Regions from separate parts of the Pseudomonas sp. C7.1 genome, predicted to be linked through region 1. Evidence: predicted binding sites of a transcription regulator. Region 1 holds the regulator's gene; each other region holds the start of a gene.
What was found. Region 1 encodes sigma-54, which starts transcription at its own class of promoters, with help from an activator protein. Its sites were predicted from a motif close to ANTGGCATNNANNTTGCTNT; they were not measured.

Region 1 (7,826 bases):
AACTGATCGACAAGGTGCGCGTTGAACGCACCGATGCCAAAGGCCGCCCGACCATCCTCACCACCAGCCGCCTGACCATATTCCCCGAGAAGGAATATGCGCAGACCCAGCAAGCCGTTAGAATCGACGCGGCCAATGGGGTGACCACGGCAAATGGAATGAAAGCGTACATGAATGACGGCCGGATGCTCCTGCTGTCCAACGTAAGAGGTCAGCATGAGGCTCGTTAACACCCTCCCCCTACTACTTAGCCTTAGTGCCGCACTCGGAAGTGCAAGCGCCTGGGCCCTGCCGTCCGACCGCGAACAGCCTATCCGTATTCAGGCCGACAGCGCAGAACTGGACGACAAACAAGGCGTAGCCGTTTATCGCGGCGATGTAATCATTACCCAGGGCACCATGAAGGTTACCGGCGACACCGTAACCATCACCCAGAATGCCCAGGGTGATGTCGAGGTATTCACCTCAGTTGGCAAACCCGCCTACTACGAACAAAAACCGTCAGCCGACAAACAGATCGTCAAGGCTTATGGCCTGACCATCCAGTACTTTATGGCCAATGATCGCGTGGTGCTGATCGACCAGGCCAAGGTGATTCAGGAAGGCAACACCTTCGAAGGCGAGAAAATTGTCTACGACACCCAGCGCCAGATCGTCAACGCCGGCCGCGCCACAGGCACCAACATCACGGTGCCACGCCCGCGCATCGACATGGTGATCCAACCGAAGAACAAACCAGCCGACCAGCAGGCGCAGTAATAATGGCCACATTGAAAGCCCAACACTTGGCCAAAAGCTATAAAGGCCGCCAGGTCGTGCGCGACGTCAGCCTGAGCATCGATAGCGGGCAGATTGTCGGCCTGCTTGGCCCCAACGGCGCCGGTAAGACCACCTGCTTCTACATGATCGTTGGTTTGGTCCAGGCCGACCAGGGTCGCGTGATGATCGACGATCTCGACGTCAGCCATCAGCCGATGCATGGCCGTGCTCGCGCCGGTATCGGCTACCTGCCGCAGGAAGCTTCAATTTTCCGCAAGCTCAGCGTGGCCGACAACATCATGGCCATTCTGGAAACTCGCAAGGACCTCGACGGCGCCGCACGCCGCAAGGAGCTTGAGGGTCTGCTGCAGGAATTCCATATCAGCCATATCCGCGACAATCTCGGCATGAGCCTGTCCGGCGGTGAACGCCGCCGCGTGGAAATTGCCCGCGCCTTGGCGACCAACCCCAAGTTCATCTTGCTTGATGAACCCTTCGCCGGTGTCGACCCGATTTCCGTGGGCGACATCAAGCAGATCATCCATCACCTCAAAGACAAGGGCATCGGTGTATTGATCACCGACCACAACGTCCGCGAGACCCTGGACATCTGCGAAACCGCCTATATCGTCAGTGATGGCCAACTGATCGCTGAAGGTGATGCCGAGGCGATTCTGGCCAACCAGACAGTGAAAGAAGTTTACCTGGGGCATGAGTTCAAGCTGTAACCACCGCTTTTATCAAGCCGACTGCTGCCACGGCTAGGCAAAACCTTTAAAGTCAGGCATATAATTTGCTTCCTAGTGGCGCTTTTTAAAAACGCCCTGTAGTGGATTGCGCACAGACGCCGGTAAATAAGGTCTGCAATGAAACCATCGCTAGTCCTGAGAATGGGCCAGCAGCTGACGATGACACCGCAGCTGCAACAGGCCATCCGCCTGCTCCAACTGTCCACCCTGGATCTGCAACAAGAGATTCAGGAGGCCTTGGAGTCCAACCCGATGCTCGAACGCCAAGAAGATGGCGATGACTTCGACAATTCGGACCCTATGGCCGATGGCGCAGAAAGCGCCAGCCCCAGCGAACAGCCCGAAACGCCCTATCAGGAAACCAACTACCAGGAAGCCACGCAGACCGTGGACAACCTGGAAGAAGGCGATTGGGGCGAGCGTATTCCCAATGAGCTGCCTGTCGATACCGCCTGGGAAGACATCTACCAGACCAGCGCCAGCAGCCTGCCCAGCAACAGCAATGATGACGACGAGTGGGATTTCACCACCCGTACCTCCAGCGGCGAGAGCCTGCAAAGCCACCTGCTCTGGCAGCTCAACCTGGCGCCGATGTCGGACAAGGACCGCCTGATCGGCGTTACCCTGATCGACTGTATCAACCAGCAAGGCTACTTAGAAGAAACCCTGGAAGAAGTGGTCGAAGCCTTCGATCCGGAACTGGACATCGAACTCGACGAAGTCGAAGCCGTGCTGCACCGCATTCAGCAGTTCGAGCCCACCGGCATCGCCGCGCGCAACCTGGGCGAATGCCTGCTGCTGCAGCTGCGCCAGCTGCCGGCGAAAACCCCGTGGCTGAGCGAAGCCCAGCGTTTGGCCAGCGACTACCTCGACCTGCTCGGTAGCCGCGATTACAGCCAACTGATGCGCCGCATGAAGCTCAAGGAAGATGAACTGCGCCAGGTTATCGATCTGATCCAGAGCCTCAACCCGCGCCCTGGCTCGCAGATCGAATCGAGCGAACCGGAATACGTGGTGCCCGACGTGATTGTGCGCAAGCACAACGAGCGCTGGCTGGTGGAGTTGAACCAGGAAGCCATGCCGCGCCTGCGGGTCAACGCGCAATACGCAGGCTTTGTGAAGCGTGCCGACTCCAGCGCCGACAACACCTTTATGCGCAACCAGTTGCAGGAAGCGCGCTGGTTTATCAAGAGCCTGCAAAGCCGCAACGAAACCCTGATGAAGGTCGCCACGCAGATCGTCGAGCACCAACGCGGCTTCCTCGATTACGGCGACGAGGCCATGAAGCCCCTGGTGCTGCACGATATTGCCGAAGCAGTGGGCATGCACGAGTCGACCATTTCGCGGGTCACCACGCAGAAGTTCATGCACACCCCGCGTGGCATTTACGAGCTGAAATACTTCTTCTCAAGCCACGTCAGCACCTCCGAGGGCGGCGAATGCTCGTCCACCGCGATCCGCGCCATCATCAAAAAACTGGTCGCAGCGGAAAATGCGAAAAAGCCGTTGAGTGACAGCAAGATCGCTGGTTTACTGGAAGCACAAGGCATTCAAGTCGCCCGCCGCACGGTCGCTAAGTACCGTGAATCCCTCGGAATAGCGCCTTCCAGTGAGCGCAAACGATTGATCTAAGGCGGCACGAAGAAGGAAGACAGCACTCGATACAGAACACGCACGGTCTCGTCTTTCGCAAAAGCAGCCATACTGCAAACACGCAATAAGCGACCGTGCCAGGCTCGTTCTGCAGAGTCTTCCACGCCACAGTGTTCCGGCGGCAGGCCTCTCGCCTGCCTCTTACACACGGCAACAAGGAGAAAGCGGTATGCAAGTCAACATCAGTGGACACCAGCTGGATGTGACCGACGCCCTGCGCGACTACATCGGCGAGAAACTCAGCCGATTAGAGCGCCACTTCGACAAGATCACCAATGTGCAGGTCATAATGGAGGTCGAGAAGCTCAAGCAGAAAATCGAAGCGACCTTACATATTGCCGGCGGCGAGATCGTCGGCAATGCCGAACACGAAGACATGTACGCAGCCATCGACCTGCTGACCGACAAACTCGATCGACAACTCATCAAGCACAAGGAAAAACAGCTCGAACGTCAACAGGGCGCAATGGCCCGCTGACTTCGCACTCCCTCCTATGATCCGACTTGAAACCATACTGACCCCCGGCCGTTCTTTGGTGAACGTGCCGGGCGGCAGCAAAAAACGTGTTCTCGAACAGATTGCCAACCTGGTGGCGCGCGAGCTGCCTGACCTGGACGGCCAAGACATCTTCGAAAGCCTGATTGCCCGCGAAAAACTCGGCTCAACCGGTTTCGGTAATGGCATTGCCATTCCCCACTGCCGCCTGCCCGGTTGTACCGCGCCGATCAGCGCTTTATTGCGCCTGGACGCCGCCGTGGACTTCGACGCCATCGACGGTGCGCCCGTGGACCTGTTGTTTGTCCTGCTGGTACCCGAAGCGGCAACCGATGCTCACCTGGAACTGCTCCGGCAAATCGCCAGCATGCTTGACCGCAGCGATGTGCGCGCCAACCTGCGCCAGGCAGAGAGTAGCGAAGCCTTATATCAGGTGGTCGTGGACGTACAAAGCCAACTTAACCGAGCCTGAGCATGCGTCTGATCATCGTTAGCGGTCGCTCCGGCTCCGGGAAGAGCACCGCCCTTGATGTGCTCGAGGACAACGGTTTCTACTGCATCGACAACCTGCCCGCCGGGCTGCTGCCTGAACTGGCCGAACGCGCCCTGCTGCACACCGAGCTGCTGCAACCGCAGGTCGCGGTGTCGATTGATGCGCGCAACCTGCCGAGCCATCTCAAGCGCTTCCCCGAACTGCTCGATGAAGTGCGCGCACGGAACATCAAGTGCGATGTGCTCTACCTGGATGCTGACGAAGAAACCCTGCTCAAACGCTTCTCAGAAACCCGCCGGCGTCACCCGCTGACCAACGAGAATCGCTCGCTGGCCGAAGCCATTGCCGATGAAGCGCTGCTACTGGGTCCGATCATCGACCTGGCCGACCTGAAGATCGACACCACTCACCTCAACCTGTATCAGCTGCGCGACAGCCTCAAACTGCGCCTGCTTAATCAGCCCGAGCCGGGCACCGCGTTTCTGCTGGAGTCTTTTGGTTTCAAACGCGGTATGCCGGTGGATGCCGACCTGGTGTTCGATGTGCGCTGCCTGCCCAACCCCTACTGGAAGCCGGACTTGCGCGACTTCTCCGGGCTCGACCAGCCGGTCGTCGACTACCTCTCGGCCCAGGCCGATGTCGAAGACATGTACCAGGACATCCTCGCCTACCTGACCAAATGGCTGCCGCGCTTTGCCGCCAGCAATCGTGCTTATGTAACGGTGGCGATTGGCTGTACCGGCGGTCATCACCGCTCGGTGTACCTGGCCAACCGTCTGGGGCAAACCCTCAAACCCATCCTGAAAAACGTTCAGACTCGCCACCGCGACCTCAGTTAAGGAATTGCCGCGATGCCCGCCTGCGAAATCACCATTATCAACAAGCTTGGCCTGCACGCCCGCGCGGCGGCCAAGTTTGTCGGCGTCGCTGGGCGTTTTCCTTGCCAAGTCAAAGTCGGCCGCACGCCGGAAAGCCTGGTCGACGGCAAGAGCATCATGGCAGTGATGATGCTCGCTGCCGGCAAGGGCACTGCCGTGCATGTGCATACCGAAGGCGAGCAGGATAGCGAGGCGTTGCAGGCTCTGAGTGAGCTGATCAACAACTACTTCGATGAAGGCGAATAGCTGATCCAAAGACAAAAAAGGGGCTGAACGCTTAAGCGACAGCCCCTTTTTTCATACAACAGGAATCAACTACCCGCCACGGTCATCCGCTCAATCAGCACCGAACCGGTGCGGATATTGCTGCGCAGCTCCAAGTCATTGCCCACCGCGACAATCTGCTTGAACATATCGCGCATATTGCCGGCGATGGTGACTTCCTGCACCGGGAACTGGATCTCGCCGTTCTCCACCCAGTAACCGCCCGCACCGCGTGAATAGTCGCCGGTGACCATATTCAGCCCCTGCCCCATCAGCTCGGTGACCAGCAGGCCGCGCCCCATACGTTTGAGCAGCGCCTGCTGATCTTCATTGCCATGGCTGACAAACAGGTTGTGCACACCGCCAGAGTTGGCGGTGCTGGGCATGCCCAGCTTGCGCCCGGAGTAGGTACCCAGCACATAGGACAACAGCTCGCCGCGCTCGACAAAGGCTTTGGCATAGGTCGCCAAGCCATCACCATCGAAGGCCGCACTGCCCAGCGCGCGGGGAATGTGCGGGCGCTCATCCAGCGTCAGCCACTCTGGGAATAACTGCTGGCCTAATGTCCCCTCAAGAAACGACGATTTGCGGTACAGGTTGCCACCGGAAATAGCCGCGAGAAAGCTGCCAAACAGGCCACCGGCCAGCTCGGCGGCGAACAGCACCGGTACTTCGCAGGTCGGCACCGGGCGCGCACCCAAACGGCTTACAGCCCGCTCGGCGGCGCGGCGGCCGATGCTGCCGGCATCGGCCAGCAGCTCGCCCTGGCGATTGACGTCATACCAATAGTCACGCTGCATCTGCCCGCCGTCTTCGGCGATCATCACGCAGCTCAGGCTGTGCCGCGTGCTGGCATAACCGCTGATAAAACCGTGACTGTTGCCATAGACCCGGCAGCCCTGATGGGTATTGAGCGTGGTGCCGTCGGCATTCTTGATCCGCTTATCCGCCGCAAAGGCCGCCGCCTCGCAGCTCAAGGCCTGTTCGATGGCCTGCTCGGGGGTGATCGACCAAGCGTGATACAGATCCAGCTGCGGCAACTCGCGGGCCATCAGCGCGGCATCGGCCAGACCGGCGCACTCATCTTCGGAGGCATGCTTGGCAATCGCCAGGGCCGCCGCGACGGTTTCGCGAATCGCTGCCTCACCGCTCGCCGAGGTGCTGGCCGAGCCTTTGCGCTGACCGACATACAGGGTGATGCCAAACCCCTGGTCGCGGTTGAACTCGACCGTTTCCACCTCAGCCTGACGCACCGTGGTGGACAAGCCCTGCTCCACCGATACCGCCACTTCGCAGGCACTTGCGCCCTGCTTTCTGGCCTCGGCAATAATCTGCTCCACCTGCGCCTGCAATTGCGGCACAGCCTCGGGGCCGACGATGTCTACTGCACTCATAAAAACTCCTGAACGATAAGCGGCAAGCGCGGCCACACAGGCCAGACGCTTACAGCTGGAAACTTGCTGCTATCATGTCGGCGTTTTCCACTGGACCGCCACCATGTCTGAATACCTTGACGACTTCTCCGGCGAGAAGAGCAAAACCCAGGTCAAGCGCGAGTTTCATGCGCTACAAGATCTGGGGCAACGCCTGACTACCCTGAAACTCGACCTGCTGAACAAGCTGCCGCTGACCGACGAGCTGCGCCGCGCGCTGGCCGAAGCGCCCAAGCACACTGCCAATGCCGCGAAGAAGCGCCATGTGCAGTTTATCGGCCGCTTGATGCGCGACCAGGACATCCCCGCCATCCTGACCCTGCTCGACCAACTGGATGCCTCCACCCGCCAGTACAACGAACGCTTTCATAACCTGGAGCGCTGGCGTGACCGTTTGCTCAACGGCGACGACGACACCCTGGAAAAGTTTGTCGGCGAATACCCCGACGCCGACCGCCAGCACCTGCGCCAGCTGATCCGTCAGGGCCAGCACGAACTGGCGCAGAACAAAGCACCGGCCGCTTCACGCAAAATCTTCAAATACATCCGCGAGCTGGATGAAACCCAGCGCGGCTTGCGCTAGGCCTCTCAGCCATGATGGGTTACGCCTTCGGCTAACCCATCCTACGTCCTTGCAGACCGTAGGTTGGGTTGAGCTGGCGAAGCCCAACATTGCCATCTCGGACAACCACAACGTATACACGCGAGACCGCCGAGCGGAGCGCTACGCGCTCCATGTTGGGCTTCGTCGCATGCTCCTCAACCCAACCTACGACCGTGTAGCAGCCGTCAGCCTCCCGTTCCACCCACCGTAATCGCATCAATCTTCAGCGTCGGCTGGCCAACGCCCACCGGCACTGACTGACCGTCCTTACCACAGGTACCGACGCCGCTGTCCAGCGCCAGGTCGTTACCAACCATCGACACCTTGCTCATGGCTTCCGGGCCATTGCCGATTAGGGTCGCGCCTTTGACCGGCGCGGTGATCTTGCCGTCCTCGATCAGGTAGGCCTCGCTGGTGGAAAACACGAACTTACCACTGGTGATATCCACCTGACCGCCGCCGAGGTTGGCGCAGTAGATGCCCTTCTTCACCGAACG
Region 2 (7,826 bases), 4.1 Mb from region 1:
TGGGTGTCCGGATCAGCGTGGAATCACTGTCCGGATGTGCGTGGAATGGGTGTCCGAGTCAGCGCGGAATCCGCACTGCAGGCCGCTTTTGGGTGGGTTAGCGGCGCTGAGACTGGTATGAGGATCTCCACGCAACCCGAGCGGCCCGTAACCCACCATCGCGGTTTTCGGTAGACCGCCATGGTGGGTTACGGCGCATTGGGCGTTGAAGTTGTTTGCTTGATCCGATTCGCACCTCGCCCACCCTACGGATTACCGCGTCGTCATGCACCGTGTCGCCGTTCGTGGCGATTCAACACATAACGGCTACATAGCCTTCTTTAATGGGCGCGATTCAGGCGCTGCTGTTGCTGGGACGGTATTGCAAGGCTTCACCCAGGTGGCTGCGGCTTATATCTGTTGCGCCGTCCAGGTCAGCCAGGGTACGCGCTACTTTTAATACCCGATGTGCCGCACGCAGGCTCAGGCCTAAGCGCTCGCAGGCATTTTCCAGCCAATGGCGGTCTTCGCTCGGCAGGCTGCAGTGTTGTTGCACGCCGGCCAGGTCCAGATGGGCGTTGGCGCAGCCCTGGCGTGCCAGTTGCTGCTGGCGCGCCTGCACCACCTGGGCAGCCAGTTTGGCGCTGCTGGGGCCGGGCTCTGCGTCGGCGTTAAGTCGAGTGGTTTCCCGTGGCACATTGAGGTGCAGGTCGATGCGGTCGAGCAGCGGGCCGGAGAGTTTGCTGCGGTAGCGCTGGATCTGCTCGGTGGAACAGCGGCAGCGCCCGGACGGATCGCCCAGGTGCCCACAAGGGCAGGGGTTCATTGCTGCCACCAGCTGAAAGCGCGCGGGAAAGCGCACCTTGTCGCGGGCGCGGGCAATCACGATTTGCCCGCTCTCCAGAGGCTCACGTAAAACTTCCAACACTTTTCTATCGAATTCGGGAAGTTCGTCCAAAAAAAGCACGCCGTGATGGGCCAAGGTTATTTCGCCAGGTTGTGGGCGACTGCCACCGCCGACCAACGCCGGGCCGGATGCACTGTGATGAGGCGTTCTAAAAGGTCTTTGCGGCCAGGCACTTAGCGGCGTGTGGCTGGCCACGGAATGAATCGCGGCCACTTCCAGCGCTTCTGCTTCGTCCAGCGGTGGCAGTAGGCCCGGCAGGCGACTGGCCAGCAGGGTTTTGCCGGTGCCGGGCGGCCCGGTAAACAGCAGGTTATGTGAGCCGGCCGCCGCCACCAGCAGCGCACGTTTGGCGGCAATCTGCCCCTGCACTTCGGCTAGGTCAGGGTAGGGCAGGATCTGGCGCAGCAGACCCTGGGCCTGATACGGCGCAATTGGCGCTTGGCCGTTGAGGTGGGCGGCGACTTCCAGTAGGTGTTCGACGGCAATCACCGTTAGTCCTGACGCCAGGCTGGCTTCTTCGGCATTGGCCTTGGGCACCACTAAGGTGCGTCCGGCGGCGCGGGCGGCCAGCGCAGCGGGTAAGACGCCCTGTACCGGGCGAATCGCCCCGGACAGCGCCAGCTCGCCCAGGCACTCAAGATTTTCCAGTGCGCTGGCCGGCACCTGGCCGCTGGCGGCGAGAATGCCGAGTGCAATCGCCAGGTCGAAACGGCCGCCGTCTTTGGGTAAATCCGCAGGTGCCAGATTGAGGGTGATCCGCCTGGGCGGAAAATCGAAGGCGCAGTTGAGGATGGCGCTGCGCACGCGGTCCTTGCTTTCCTTGACTGCGGTTTCCGGCAAGCCGACCAGTGCCAGGGAGGGCAGGCCGTTGGCCAGATGGGCTTCGACGGTAACGGCTGGGGCTTCAACCCCCACTTGGGCGCGGCTGTGGACTATGGCCAGGGACATCGATCACTCCTTGATCGGCTGATGCATCCGCGGTGAGCGTTACTCGCTGGTGGCTGGGGCGTCTGCGCTGCGCGCTTCCATCTCGGCCACTTTGGCTTCGAGGGCTTCCAGGCGAGCACGAGTGCGGGCCAGGACGACCATCTGGCTGTCGAACTCGTCGCGGCTGACCAGGTCGAGTTTGCTGAAGGCGCTTTGCAGCAGCACCTTGAACTGCGCTTCGAACTCGCCGCGCGGCAAGGGCGCATCACCGTTGAACAAGCGCGAGGCGTGGGTGGTCAGGGCGTCTAGCAGTGCTTTAGGTGGCAGCATGGTGAGGTTCCGTTTGCAGATGGCGGCAGTGTAGCACGCAGCTTTGCCAGGCTTGCCGGGTGTGTCCGGCGCAGGATTGGCGCGGCCTGCACAGTTTTCGCGCGTTGCTTGGCAGGCTGCTGCACTGTTGTTGTGCGCTGGCTGTGGGGTATTACCGGGCTAAAACGCCTGTTTGTCGGGTAAATACATGAAATAAATAGGTTTTGTCTGATCTGGCAAGCTTTCTGCTTTGTCTCCTGCGACGCATGCACCGATGCAGTTCCGGTGCGTTAGGCGAAGCGGGGAAGTGTTTCGTCGGGAGCGGTTGGTGAGCATCGGTGCCGCTGGGTCAGGGCTGCGATGCATTACAAAAGCCAGGCACTGCGCTTAGACTTGGGCCGGGTTCGTAATTCCTGGGGCAAGTCCACCATACACGGGAGAAAGTTACATGAAGCTAGTCACTGCCATCATCAAGCCGTTCAAGCTGGACGACGTCCGTGAGTCACTGTCGGAGATCGGCGTGCAGGGTATCACTGTCACAGAAGTCAAAGGCTTTGGTCGCCAGAAGGGCCATACCGAGCTGTATCGCGGTGCTGAATACGTGGTCGATTTCTTACCAAAAGTGAAAATCGACGTGGCCATCGCTGACGACCAACTCGATCGCGTGATCGAAGCCATCACCAAGGCTGCTAACACCGGCAAGATCGGTGACGGCAAGATTTTCGTTGTAAACCTGGAACAGGCGATCCGCATCCGTACCGGCGAAACCGGCACCGACGCAGTTTAAGCCTCCGAACGAACCCCACGCCCCAGGAGTTAAACCATGACTCTGCGAAAAATCGCAGGGCTAGGAGCCCTTTTGTCTCTCGTTCCTGGCTTTGCCATGGCCGAAGAGGCAAGCCTGAACAGCGGCGACACCGCTTGGATGTTGGTCGCCACTGTACTGGTGCTGTTTATGACCATCCCTGGTCTGGCGCTGTTTTACGCCGGCATGGTGCGTTCCAAGAACGTGCTGTCGGTGTTGATGCAGTGTTTTGCGGTAACCGGGTTGATCAGCATTCTGTGGGTCGTTTACGGCTACAGCCTGGCCTTTGACAGCACCGGCATGGAGCAGGGAGTCGTCAACTTCAACTCCTTCGTCGGCGGTTTCTCCAAAGCCTTCCTTTCTGGTTTGACCCTGGACAGCCTGGTGGCTGGTGTTCCGGAAAGTGTGTTCATCACCTTCCAGATGACCTTCGCCATCATCACTCCGGCGCTGATCGTTGGTGCCTTTGCCGAGCGCATGAAGTTCTCGGCCATGCTGATCTTTATGGCGGTGTGGTTCACCCTGGTTTATGCGCCCATCGCGCACATGGTCTGGGGCGGCGACGGGGCACTGATGTGGGACTGGGGCGTGCTCGACTTCGCGGGTGGCACCGTGGTGCACATCAACGCCGGTATCGCCGGTCTGGTGGCCTGCCTGGTACTGGGCAAACGCAAGGGCTTTCCAACAACGGCCATGCCGCCGCACAACCTCGGCTACACCCTGATCGGCGCAAGCATGCTCTGGGTTGGCTGGTTCGGCTTCAACGCAGGTTCTGCGCTGGCAGCCAACGGCAGCGCTGGTATGGCCATGCTGGTGACCCAGATTGCCACCGCTACAGCGGCGCTGAGCTGGATGTTCGCCGAGTGGATCACTCACCGCAAACCAAGTGTCCTAGGCATTGCCTCGGGTGCTGTGGCGGGCCTGGTGGCGATCACTCCGGCATCTGGTACCGCGGGGCCAATGGGGGCTCTGGCGATTGGTCTGGCCAGCGGGGCGATCTGCTTCTTCTGCGCCACTAGCCTGAAACGCAAGCTGGGTTATGACGATTCCCTCGACGTGTTCGGCGTCCACGCTGTGGGCGGCATTGTCGGCGCCATTCTCACCGGGGCGTTCGCCGCACCGGCGCTGGGCGGCTTCGGCACGGTGGAAGACATTCCGGCGCAGTTGTGGATCCAGTTCGAGGGGGTGGCCTTCACCGTGGTGTACACCGCGCTGGTGACCTTCGTGATTCTGAAAGTGATCGACCTAGTAATGGGCCTGCGTGTCAGCGAAGAGGAAGAGACCATCGGTCTCGATCTCGCCCTGCATAACGAGCGCGGCTACAACCTGTAAGCACACGGAGCGCGTCCGGAGCCAACCCGGACGTCTTAACCGAATAGCGCTAAAAAGCGCAACGGCAAGAGGTGAACCATGGACAACACAGCATTGACTGCACTGCAGTACGGTTTTGATACCTTCTACTTTTTGGTTTGCGGCGCCCTGGTAATGTGGATGGCAGCGGGTTTTGCCATGCTCGAATCCGGTCTGGTGCGAGCCAAGAACACCACTGAAATTCTCACCAAGAACATCGCTCTGTACGCAGTGGCGAGCATCATGTACCTGGTGATCGGTTACCACATCATGTACTCCAGCCCGGAAGGCGGCATCCTGCCAAGCCTGGGTTTCCTGATCGGTGACGAGAACAGCGTTGAGTCGGTTCTGGCCGGCGGCGACGATGCCCCTTACTACTCGGCGCGTTCGGACTTCTTCTTCCAGGTGGTGTTCGCCGCGACCTGCATGTCGATCGTCTCCGGTGCTGTTGCTGAGCGCATGAAGCTGTTTGCCTTCCTGGCGTTCGCCGTGGTCATGACCGGTTTCATCTACCCGGTACAGGGCTTCTGGAAGTGGGGTTCGGGCTTTCTCAACGAAGCCGGCTTCCTCGACTTCGCAGGTTCCGGCGTGGTGCACATGGCCGGCGCTTCTGCTGCTCTGGCTGGCGTACTGCTGCTCGGCGCACGTAAAGGCAAGTACGGCCCAAATGGCCAGGTCAACGCCATTCCGGGTGCCAACCTGCCAATGGCAGCGCTGGGTACCTTCATCCTGTGGATGGGCTGGTTCGGCTTCAACGGTGGCTCGCAGCTCAAGATGAGCACCATCGAAGACGCCAACGCCGTAGCCAACGTGTTTGTTAACACCAATATGGCGGCTGCCGGTGGCTTGATCGCGGCGCTGATCGTGGCACGTATCCTGTTTGGCAAGGCTGACCTGACCATGGCCCTCAACGGTGCCCTGGCTGGCCTGGTTGCAATCACTGCCGAACCGCTGACCCCGACTGCCCTGCAAGCAACCCTGATCGGTGGCGTGGGTGGCGTGCTGGTGGTGTTCTCGATCCTCGGTCTGGACAAGCTCAAGCTCGACGACCCAGTCGGTGCCATCTCCGTTCACGGTGTGGTCGGTGTCTGGGGCCTGCTGGCGGTCTGCCTGACCAATAGCGACGCGACTCTCGGCGCACAGTTGCTGGGTATCGGCTCGATCTTCGCCTGGGTCTTCGTGGCCAGCCTGATCGTCTGGTCCATCATCAAACTGGTGATCGGCCTGCGCGTTACCGAGGAAGAAGAATACGAAGGCGTGGACATTGCCGAATGCGGTATGGAAGCCTATCCGGAATTCACCAAGCGTTGATTTCCGCTGGTTTCAACAAGGGCGCCCAAGGGCGCCCTTTTTTCTGAAAGCCGGTTAACGGTTGTGATTTTTCAGCATGTGCGCGGTTGTGATGGAGCGGCAACAGACCCTAGAATGCGCGCCGTTGAGCGCAGTTCGCCGATGTGCGGCGCCCAGCCCAACGCAAGGCCACTGGAATTTTTATCAGCGACGTTAGAAAGCTGACGCAGCTGGGCTATAACTACTCTGCTTTTCGCAAGTCATGAGGTTGGAACATGAGCGACGAAGATCTGGAACACGACGAATTAGAAGGCGCTGACGAAGACGAAGGCGAAGAGCTGGCTGCCGCCGATGACGGTGACAGCAGCGACGATGGCGACGGTGACGACGAAGTCGTACCCGCCAGCAAAGGCAAAAAAGCCAAAGCTGCCGTCGACGTAGAAGAACTGCCTAGTATCGAAGCCAAGCAGAAAGAGCGTGATGCATTGGCCCGCGCCATGGAAGAGTTCCTCTCCCGGGGTGGCAAGGTGCAGGAGGTCGAGCCGAATGTGGTTTCCGACCCGCCCAAAAAGCCGGACAGCAAGTACGGCAGCCGCCCCATTTAAGCGGCAGCAGCCATAAACAAAAAAGCCTGCAAGCCAAAAGCCTGTGGGTTTTTTTATGTTGAATGGCCATTTTTGCCGCTAATCTGGCCGTATTCACCTTGTACCGACGTACCAGGTTTGCGCTAGGGTGACGCTTCCCAAGAGCCTGGAGTGTGCTCGATGCGTTTCGTCCTCGCTGGCCTATTGGGCCTGTTGCTGACGGCTTGTCAGCCAATCAGCCAGCACTATGAGTTTGCCCAAGCTGCGCCGCAGCCGGTCGCAGAGCAAACTGCAGCCCTGCTGGGCGCGGCGGTGGAAGTGGATATTAGCCCGCCGCCGGGCCTTCCCAAGGCCGGGTTTTCCACCTGGGCTATGTATGGCGATGGCTTTCGCACGCGGCTCAAGGCGCGGGTGTTCTACCTGCGGCCCAAGGGGGGTGAGCCGCTGGTGCTGGTACAGACCGACCTGCTGGCCGGTTCGGCAATTTTGCATGCGGCCCTCAGCCAGCGGCTGGCGGCAGTCACGGAGATTGCCCCGCAGAACCTGGTGATCACCGCTAATCACACCCACGCTGCGCCAGGGCAGTACTTCGGCAGCGACTTTTACAATAAGCACGCCAGTAATGCCGCAGGCTTCGATCAGCGCTGGTTCAACTTCCTGGCACAGCGTGTCGAAGGCGCGATTGTGCAGGCTCGTGGCCAGCTGCGGCCGGCCAAACTGGCGGTGGGGCAGACGGACATTTGGGGGCAAACGCGCAACCGCTCGCTGCTTGCCTACCTGAATAACCCCGAGATCACCAACAAGGACGCCCGTCCAGAGCGGGTATTCCAGGCGATCAACCCGACCCTGACAATGGTGCGTATCGACCTACAGGATGCCGACGGCCAGTACCGGCCGCGTGGGGCCTTCTCCAGTTTCTCCATCCACGGCACCGGTATCGGTTCGGACAGCGGTTTCTACCACGCCGATGTTTGGGCTTATATCGCCAATGAGTTGGCCTGGCGTGTGCAACAGCAATACGGGCTGGCGGAGAAACCGATTCACGGCGCCTTCGAGGCCAGCCATGGCGATGTGGCGCCTAACGAGAAACCCGGCCAACTCGGCTATGCCGAGGCGCGCCGGGTAGGCAGTAACATCGGCGAGCAGGCCTTTGCCTTGTTCCGCGAGTTGGACGGCCAGCTGCATGATCAGGTGCAACTGCACAGCGCCCTGCGCGAAGTGGACGTGCTGCAACAGCCGCGTATTGGCAGCATCACATTGTGTCAGCCGGCGGTGGGTGCCGCGCTGGCGGCGGGGGCCAGTGAGCATTTGTCGCCACTGATCTGGCGGCTGCCGTTTATTCGTCCTGGGCAGCCGAAAACCTGGTTCGCCGACGATTGCCAGGGTGCCAAGCACTGGCTCGGTACGCGTTGGTTGCAGCCGCTGATTCTGCCGCCGGAAGAGTTTCCCCATCGCCTGCTGATCCAGACCCTGCAGATCGACAACAGCTATTGGGTCATGCTGCCGTTCGAGGTGACAGTGATGAGCGGTCAGCTGATCGAGGCGCAGTTGCGCCAGAGCCTGCAGCGCGCTGGTCGTCCCGTTGGGCCGCTAGTGGTCAGCAGCGTGGCCAATGGCTACAGCGGCTACGTCACCACGCCGAGTGAATACGCGCTGCAGTTCTACGAAGGCGGCC
Region 3 (7,826 bases), 1.7 Mb from region 1:
CCAGCACATCATATTGCTTGGCCAGGGCCACCACGCGCTCGAAGAAGTCCAGCTCCACGCACTGCGCGGTGGGGTTGGAGGGAAAACCCAAGATCATCATCTTCGGCTTGGGGATCGACTCGCGAATTGCCCGCTCCAGTTCGGCGAAGAAGTCCACGCCGGGAATCAGCGGCACCGAACGCACCTGGGCGCCGGCGATTACCGCGCCATAGATGTGGATCGGGTAGCTGGGGTTGGGCACCAGCACCGTGTCGCCATGGTCCAGGGTGGCCAGCATCAGGTGCGCCAGGCCTTCCTTGGAGCCGATGGTGACGATGGCTTCGCTTTCAGGATCGATCTCGACTTCGTAGCGGTCCTTGTACCAGCGCGAGATGGCGCGGCGCAGGCGCGGAATGCCGCGCGAGGTGGAATAGCCGTGGGTGTCTTCACGCTGGGCGACCTGCACCAGCTTTTCGACGATATGCGGCGGCGTGGGGCCATCGGGGTTGCCCATGCTGAAGTCGATGATGTCTTCGCCACGGCGACGCGCGGCCATCTTCAGTTCGGCGGTGATATTGAAAACGTAGGGGGGAGTCGATCGATGCGCGCAAAGCGGCGCGAAGCTTGGTCAGCCATGCTTTCCTCGGATACGTAAGCGCCCGGAACCGTCCGAGCGACGTTGGCCAGTGCGCTGGCCAGGCGGCGAAGATAAGCGGCGCGCAGCGATACTGTCTAGAGCAGTTTCCGTGAAACTCGCCAGTACAGCTGTAGGCGGGTAGGTCGTAGCCCGGATGCAATCCGGGGGGCGCAATCCCCGGATTGCATCCGGCAACAGGAGCGGTGGTTATCCGCCGAGCATGTCGTGCATGGCGATGATCTGCTCGGCCACCTGCGCGAGCTTCTGCTGACGGCTCATGGCCTGGCGGCGCATCAGGGTGTAGGCCTGTTCCTCGTCGCAGCTTTTCATTTTCATCAGCAGGCCCTTGGCCAGTTCGATGCGTTTACGTTCGGCCAGCTGGGCATCGCGGGCCTGCAGCTGCGCGCGCAGCGCCTGGTCGCTCTCGAAGCGGGCCATGGCCACGTCGAGAATCGGTTGCAGACGCTGGGCGTGGATGCCCTCGACGATATAGGCGCTGACGCCGCTCTGAATCGCTTGGCGCATTACGCCGGGGTCGTGCTCGTCGGTGAACATGACAATCGGCCTTGGCTGATCGCGACTAACCAGCACCACCTGTTCCATCACATCGCGGCTGGGCGATTCGGTGTCGATCAATATCACGTCAGGGCGTACGGCCTCGACGCGCTCCGGCAGGTCGATGGTCAATCCGGATTCGTCGATAACCTCAAAGCCGGCCTCGGTCAGGGCGGTTTTCAGACGGCCGACTTTCTTTGCCGTGTCATTGATCAGCAGGATGCGCAGCATGTTAGCGACTCTCCTGTTGGGCGCCGATGGATGCATCGGCCAGGGCGTGCAGGGCAAAACTGCGCGCGTAACCGGCCGGGTCGCTGCCATCCCAGATTTGGCCGTCGAGCAACTGGCTGCTGCGCATATCGCCTGGTACCTCAATGCCGAGTGCTTCGGCAGCCTGGCGGTAGAGGTCGAGTTGTTGAACCTGGCGGGCAATAGCTAGGTAGTCTGGGTCTTCGCGCAGCAGGCCCCAGCGGCGGAACTGAGTCATAAACCACATGCCGTCGGACAGGTAGGGCTGGTTGACCGCGCCGTCTGCGTGAAAACGCAGCGGGTGAGCATCCTGCCAAGCGTGGCCAAGGCCGTCCTGGTACTGGCCGAGAAAGCGCGGCTGGATGGCCGACAGTGGCGCATCGACATACTCACTGCCGCTGAGCAGTTGCGCGGTGCTGCGCTGGTTTTCCTCGCTTTCATCGATAAATCGGCTGGCTTCCAGCGCCGCCATGATCAGCGCGCGGGCGCTGTTGGGGTGCTGTTCGGCAAACTCGCGAGTGCAACCCAGGACTTTCTCCGGGTGATCGGGCCAGATCGCCTGGCTGGTGGTCAGGGTGCAGCCCATCTGTTCATCCACTGCCTGGGCGCTCCAGGGCTCGCCCACGCAAAAACCGTCGATGCGACGGGCCTTGAGGTGGGCGAGCATCTGCGGCGGCGGCACGACAACACTGTCGACATCGCTCAGCGGATGAATGCCCTGGCTGGCTAGCCAGTAATTCAGCCACATGGCGTGGGTGCCGGTGGGGAAAGTCTGGGCGAAGGACAGTTTTGCGCCAGGCTGGTGCGCGCGTTGCGCCAGTGCGCTGCCAGTGCTCACGCCTGCAGCTTGCAAAGCGGGCGACAGGTTGATGCTCTGACCATTCTGATTGAGGCCCATCAGCACCGCCATATCGGTTGTTGGTGCACCGCCAAGGCCGAGTTGCACGCCGTAAATCAAGCCGTAGAGGCTATGGGCTGCGTCCAGTTCGCCGCTCAGCAGCTTGTCGCGCAGGGTGGCCCAGGAGGCTTGGCGCTGCAGGTTAAGCGTCAGCCCATGCTTCTCTGCGAAGCCCTGGGTGGCGGCCACGATGACCGATGCGGCGTCTGTGAGGGCCATAAAGCCGATATTCAGTACCGGTTTTTCCGGTGTGTCACTGCGGCTGATGTCGTGCTCATTCATGGTGCGTTTCCTGTGCCCACACAAAAAGGTGCCGTACCAAGCGCGGCCTTCAGCCTGCGATCAGAACGACACCATTGTCTATTTCAGCCGTTTCCGCCGTTGGAAAGGCCTGATGGCTTAAGCCAAAGCAAGGCATATGCCATCTGTCTGCGGGCGGCTGCAGCGGAAAGAAAAAGCTATGTCCCAATTATGAATTGCATGCCGATTTTGTAGGGCAATGAGATGGACTCCTCCCTCCTACGGCGTCTATGCGCCAGACTGAGGTTGTCACAACCAAACAGCCACGAAGGGAGGAGTCACCATGAAACTTAAGCGAATCGGCATCGATTTGGCAAAACAGGTTTTTCAAGTTCATGGCGTCGATAGCCACGAGCAGGTGAAGTGCCGTAAGCAGCTCAAGCGTTCACAGATGCTGGATTTCTTCCGCCAACAAGAGCCGTGCCTGGTGGCGATGGAGGCCTGTGGTAGTTCGCATTACTGGGCGCGCGAGCTAGGCAAGTTGGGGCATGAAGTGCGGTTGATTGCGCCGCAGTTCGTCAAACCCTACGTCAAGAGTGGTAAGAACGACGCCAACGACGCGGAGGCGATTTGCGAGGCTGCCAGCCGACCCACGATGCGTTATGTCGCGGTGAAGAGTGCCGACCAGCAAGCTGGGCAGTCGGTGCACCGGATCAGAAGCCGGTTAATCAGGGCGCGTACAGCGTTGGTTAACGAGATACGTGGCTTGCTTGGCGAGTTCGGTTTGGTTGCGAGTCGCCAGGGAATAGCGGCCACCCGCGCGTTGCTGCAGCAGGCGCTGGACGAACACCAGACATTACCGGGCGAGCTGCACGAAATGCTGGAGCTCTTGCGTGATGAGCTGCAGGGACAGGATGAGCGAATCAAACAGCTGGACGGCATGCTTCACCGTCAGGTTAAGACGGATGAGCGTGTCCAGCGTTTGCTGCAGGTGGAGGGCGTTGGCCCGATCAGCGCGACTGCCGTGGTGTCTGCAGTGGGTGATGCACGGCAGTTCAGTTCGGGCAGACAGTTCGCGGCCTGGCTGGGATTAGTGCCGAGCCAGCATTCAAGTGGCGGCAAAGAACGTCTGGGGCACATCAGCAAAAAGGGTGACTGTTACCTGCGCACGTTATTGGTCCATGGCGCTCGTGCGGTGCTGAAGACCTGTAAGGAAAAGACGGATCGACGCAGCACCTGGCTGCAGCAGTTGCAGTGTCGACGCAACACAAATATCGCCACGGTCGCCTTGGCGAACAAGAATGCCCGGATCATCTGGGCGATCCTCAGCAAGGGGAAGACTATCAACCTGCTGAGGCGTAAACCTGAAGTACCCAAGCAGGAATGAAGTGACACCGTAGAAGATCCACCACGATTGCACAGTGACATGCAGTGATGACGAACCGGTCGAGCCGGCATGTGTAAAACCTGCTTTACCCACAGGCCCTCTGTAAACCAAGGCCGCTAGGAGCCTGTCGGACTTAACCCGAAAAGGAATGACAGCGCGGGTTTAGGTCTTTGATTGCTCGGGGTCGTTCTTTCTAAGCATCCGAGTTGACTATCGCGAACCCAGGCGGTCCGTTCGTGCACCTGAGCAGCTGCCTGGACGCGGGTGGGCGTACTTTTCGGCCGCGTTACATCGCGCGTAGCACATGCAAACGCTTGATGTTCCAGGCCATGGTCACCAGGCTCCATTCGCCCTGGGCGTTGGCCAGGCCGCGCATGCTCATCTGCCGCCAGCCCATCACTCGCTTGATGATGCCAAACACCGGTTCGACCGTCTGTTTGCGTAGCCTGTACAGCGCTCGACCTTCTTGCGTGCTCAGTCGGTGAGCCATCTGTTCGACTGGGTTACTCGTCTGTGGTAGCGGCGAGTCGGTGGCAAAGCGCTCCAGTACCGGGGTGTGGTGCGACTCGCGTTTGAGCGCCAGAAGCGGTTCGACCTTGGCTTCGTGGCAGGCGCTCACGTTGGCCTGGCTGAAGAAGCCGCTGTCCGCAATCAGGCTTTTCACCTCGCCTAATTCGGCGGGCAAGGTGGCTATGCGCTGTAGCGTGGGAACCACTTCGCGCTTGTCGTTGCAGGCCTGGGTTACATGCTGTGTGACCACCAGCATCGTCTCGGTGTCGACCCCGGCTTGAGCGTTATAGCTCTGCTCGAAGCCGCCACCGGAGACGGGCATGATGCGTGACTCTTCATCGGTCAGATTGACTTGATCGCTGTCTTTGGGGCCCGCTGCGGGCGGTTCTGGATCCTTGCCGCGTGGTTTCTTTCCAGCCTTGCGCTGGGCCTCACGCTTGGCCGTCTTGGTCTCGAATTGCTGTTGCTCAATGGCGTGTCGCTCAGCTGCACGTTGCTCGATCTTCGCTTTGGCCTGGGCTATCGCGCTGAGCCGATCTTCGCGCCGGGCAATCTCCGCCGGCACATCCATGCCATCGGGTACGGCGGCGCAGTCGCTGTTCTCGGCCAGCGCCAGCAACTGCTGGACCTCCTGGCGTAACTGCGCCTCGATCTTGTTGGCGTGCGCCCAGGACAAGGCCTTGTGCTTACTGGCGTTGGCCTCGATCTTGGTGCCGTCGAGGGCGATATGACCGAGCTTGAGCAGCTTCATCTCGCGCGCCAGCATCAGCACCTGGACGAACAGCGATTCAACCTGCTGCCGGAAACGTCGACGGAACGTGGCCAAGGTGTCGTGATCGGGGTGGGTGTTGGCCGCCAGATAACGGAACGCTACCGAGTCATAGGTCGCGCGTTCGATCTTGCGGCTGGAGTGCACGCCATTGGCGTAGCCGTATATCAGCAGCCCCAGGAGTACGGCCGGATGGTGGGCAGCTGAACCCCGCCCCGCATACTGCCCAGTCAGCTCGCTCAAATCGAGTTGCTCGATGACCTCGACCACGAACCGCGCCAAGTGATCCGCCGGCAACCACTCGTTCACCGAAGGCGGTAGTAAATACGCAGTGTCTCGGTCAGCAAGGACAAAACGGCTCATCAGCGGGGCTCTCGATTGCAGGGCCTTGATTGTCGCGAATACTTTCAGCGCAAGGAAGAGTCAGAAAGTCCGACAGGCTCCTAGGGCGATCAGGAACACATGAGCGGATATTCATCATGGCTCAAGGCACCCAACGCCTTATCAGAAGCCGGATATACGGAAGCAGTCGTACCTAGGTTCGTTGGATGTGTATTTCACTGGCAAAACGGGAGGAGTCCATATATGGGTTAGCGGCGCAGGAGGCGGTTGTGGGAGCGTCACGCAATTCGAGCGCTGCGTAACCCACCATTGCGGTTTGTCGGTAAACCGCAATGGTGGGTTACGGCGCGTTGAGAGTTGATAGTGTTTGTTTGATCCCGGCTCGAGCCTAACCCACCCTACGTATTACCGCGTTTCATGCGCCGTATAGCTGTTCGGGACGACTCATAACTGGCGCACCAAAGAAAAAGCCCCGCACGAGGCGGGGCTTTCTTGTTGCGGGTAACGCTTAGACCTGAACAGCAGGGATCTGGGCGTTTGCAGCAGCTTCACGGAACTCGGCGATCTGGTCGAAGCTCAGGTAGCGGTAAACGTCCGCTGCCATGGTGTCGATTTTCTTCGCGTAGACCATGTATTCCTCAACCGTCGGCAGTTTGCCGGTGATAGCGGCCACCGCAGCCAACTCGGCCGAGGCCAGGTAGACGTTGGCACCATCGCCCAGACGGTTGGGGAAGTTACGGGTGGAGGTCGACACCACGGTGGAGTTCGCCTCAACGCGTGCCTGGTTACCCATGCACAGCGAGCAGCCCGGCATTTCCATGCGCGCGCCAGCTCTGCCGTAGATGCCGTAGTAGCCTTCTTCGGTCAGCTGATGCTGGTCCATCTTGGTCGGCGGCGACAGCCACAGACGCGTCGGCAGGGTGCCTTCGACTTTTTCCAGCAACTTACCGGCAGCGCGGAAGTGGCCGATGTTGGTCATGCACGAACCGATAAACACTTCATCGATCTTCTCGCCCTGAACGCTGGACAGCAGACGCGCATCGTCCGGGTCGTTCGGTGCGCAGAGAACCGGCTCGTTGATCTCGGCCAGGTCGATTTCGATGATTTCGGCGTACTCGGCGTCCTTGTCGGCCTCCATCAGCTTCGGATCGGCCAGCCAGGCTTCCATCGCTTGTGCGCGACGTTCCATGGTGCGCGCATCGCCGTAGCCTTCGCTGATCATCCAGCGCAGTAGGGTGATGTTCGAACGCAGGTATTCGGCGATGGCCTTTTCCGGCAGTTTGATGGTGCAACCCGCAGCGGAACGCTCGGCCGAGGCGTCGGACAGCTCGAACGCCTGTTCAACGGTCAGCTCGTCCAGACCTTCGATCTCGAGGATGCGGCCGGAGAAGATGTTCTTCTTGCCTTTCTTCTCGACGGTCAGCAGGCCTTTCTGGATGGCCACGTAAGGGATGGCATGCACCAGGTCACGCAGGGTGATGCCCGGTTGCAGTTTGCCCTTGAAGCGCACCAGTACCGACTCCGGCATGTCCAGCGGCATAACGCCGGTGGCAGCGGCGAAGGCAACCAGGCCGGAACCGGCCGGGAAGGAGATGCCGATAGGGAAGCGGGTGTGCGAGTCACCACCGGTGCCGACGGTATCCGGCAGCAGCATGCGGTTCAGCCAGCTGTGGATGATGCCGTCGCCAGGACGCAGGGATACGCCGCCACGGGTGCGGATGAAATCCGGCAGGGTGTGGTGGGTGGTGACGTCGATTGGCTTCGGATAAGCCGCGGTGTGGCAGAACGACTGCATCACCAAGTCAGCGGAGAAGCCCAGGCAAGCCAGGTCTTTCAGCTCGTCGCGGGTCATCGGGCCAGTGGTGTCCTGGGAGCCGACGGTGGTCATCTTCGGTTCGCAGTAGGTGCCAGGACGTACGCCTTTACCTTCTGGGAGGCCGCAGGCCTTGCCGACCATCTTCTGCGCCAGGGTGAAACCCTTGGTGCTGGCAGCGGGTGGCTCAGGCAGCTTGAACAGGTCGGTTGGGCCCAGGCCCAGTTCGGCGCGCGCTTTCTCGGTCAGACCGCGACCGATAATCAACGGAATACGGCCACCAGCGCGGACTTCGTCGAGCAGTACCGGGGTCTTCATTTCGAAGGTGGTCAGTACTTCGTCGGTGCCGTGCTTGCAGACTTTGCCAGCATGCGGGTACAGGTCGATCACATCGCCCATGTGCATGTTGGACACGTCGAATTCGATTGGCAGAGCGCCGGCATCTTC

Region 2: glnK (P-II family nitrogen regulator) is a predicted target of sigma-54. The motif match lies at 2,355-2,374, and genes of this name have one in related genera.
Region 3: AC0T4W_RS11390 (CmpA/NrtA family ABC transporter substrate-binding protein) is a predicted target of sigma-54. The motif match lies at 2,725-2,744, and genes of this name have one in related genera.

What each region holds. Positions count from the first base shown of each region.
Region 1 is NZ_JBWDTL010000003.1:62,338-70,163, reverse strand. Features, by position in the region: gene lptC (LPS export ABC transporter periplasmic protein LptC) at 1-230, shown strand, start outside; gene lptA (lipopolysaccharide transport periplasmic protein LptA) at 217-759, shown strand; gene lptB (LPS export ABC transporter ATP-binding protein) at 762-1,487, shown strand; gene AC0T4W_RS03620 (RNA polymerase factor sigma-54) at 1,626-3,140, shown strand; gene hpf (ribosome hibernation-promoting factor, HPF/YfiA family) at 3,331-3,639, shown strand; gene ptsN (PTS IIA-like nitrogen regulatory protein PtsN) at 3,656-4,129, shown strand; gene rapZ (RNase adapter RapZ) at 4,132-4,989, shown strand; gene AC0T4W_RS03600 (HPr family phosphocarrier protein) at 5,002-5,274, shown strand; gene pmbA (metalloprotease PmbA) at 5,340-6,686, opposite strand; gene yjgA (ribosome biogenesis factor YjgA) at 6,790-7,308, shown strand; gene tldD (metalloprotease TldD) at 7,515-7,826, opposite strand, start outside.
Region 2 is NZ_JBWDTL010000003.1:4,140,582-4,148,407, forward strand. Features, by position in the region: gene AC0T4W_RS22825 (YifB family Mg chelatase-like AAA ATPase) at 335-1,834, opposite strand; gene AC0T4W_RS22830 (accessory factor UbiK family protein) at 1,874-2,143, opposite strand; gene glnK (P-II family nitrogen regulator) at 2,571-2,909, shown strand; gene AC0T4W_RS22840 (ammonium transporter) at 2,946-4,259, shown strand; gene AC0T4W_RS22845 (ammonium transporter) at 4,338-5,588, shown strand; gene sutA (transcriptional regulator SutA) at 5,843-6,172, shown strand; gene AC0T4W_RS22855 (neutral/alkaline non-lysosomal ceramidase N-terminal domain-containing protein) at 6,332-7,826, shown strand, end outside.
Region 3 is NZ_JBWDTL010000003.1:1,721,700-1,729,525, reverse strand. Features, by position in the region: partial or broken gene alaC (alanine transaminase) at 1-615, opposite strand, end outside; gene AC0T4W_RS11395 (ANTAR domain-containing response regulator) at 824-1,402, opposite strand; gene AC0T4W_RS11390 (CmpA/NrtA family ABC transporter substrate-binding protein) at 1,404-2,600, opposite strand; gene AC0T4W_RS11385 (IS110 family RNA-guided transposase) at 2,902-3,945, shown strand; gene AC0T4W_RS11380 (IS1182 family transposase) at 4,232-5,587, opposite strand; gene acnB (bifunctional aconitate hydratase 2/2-methylisocitrate dehydratase) at 6,075-7,826, opposite strand, start outside.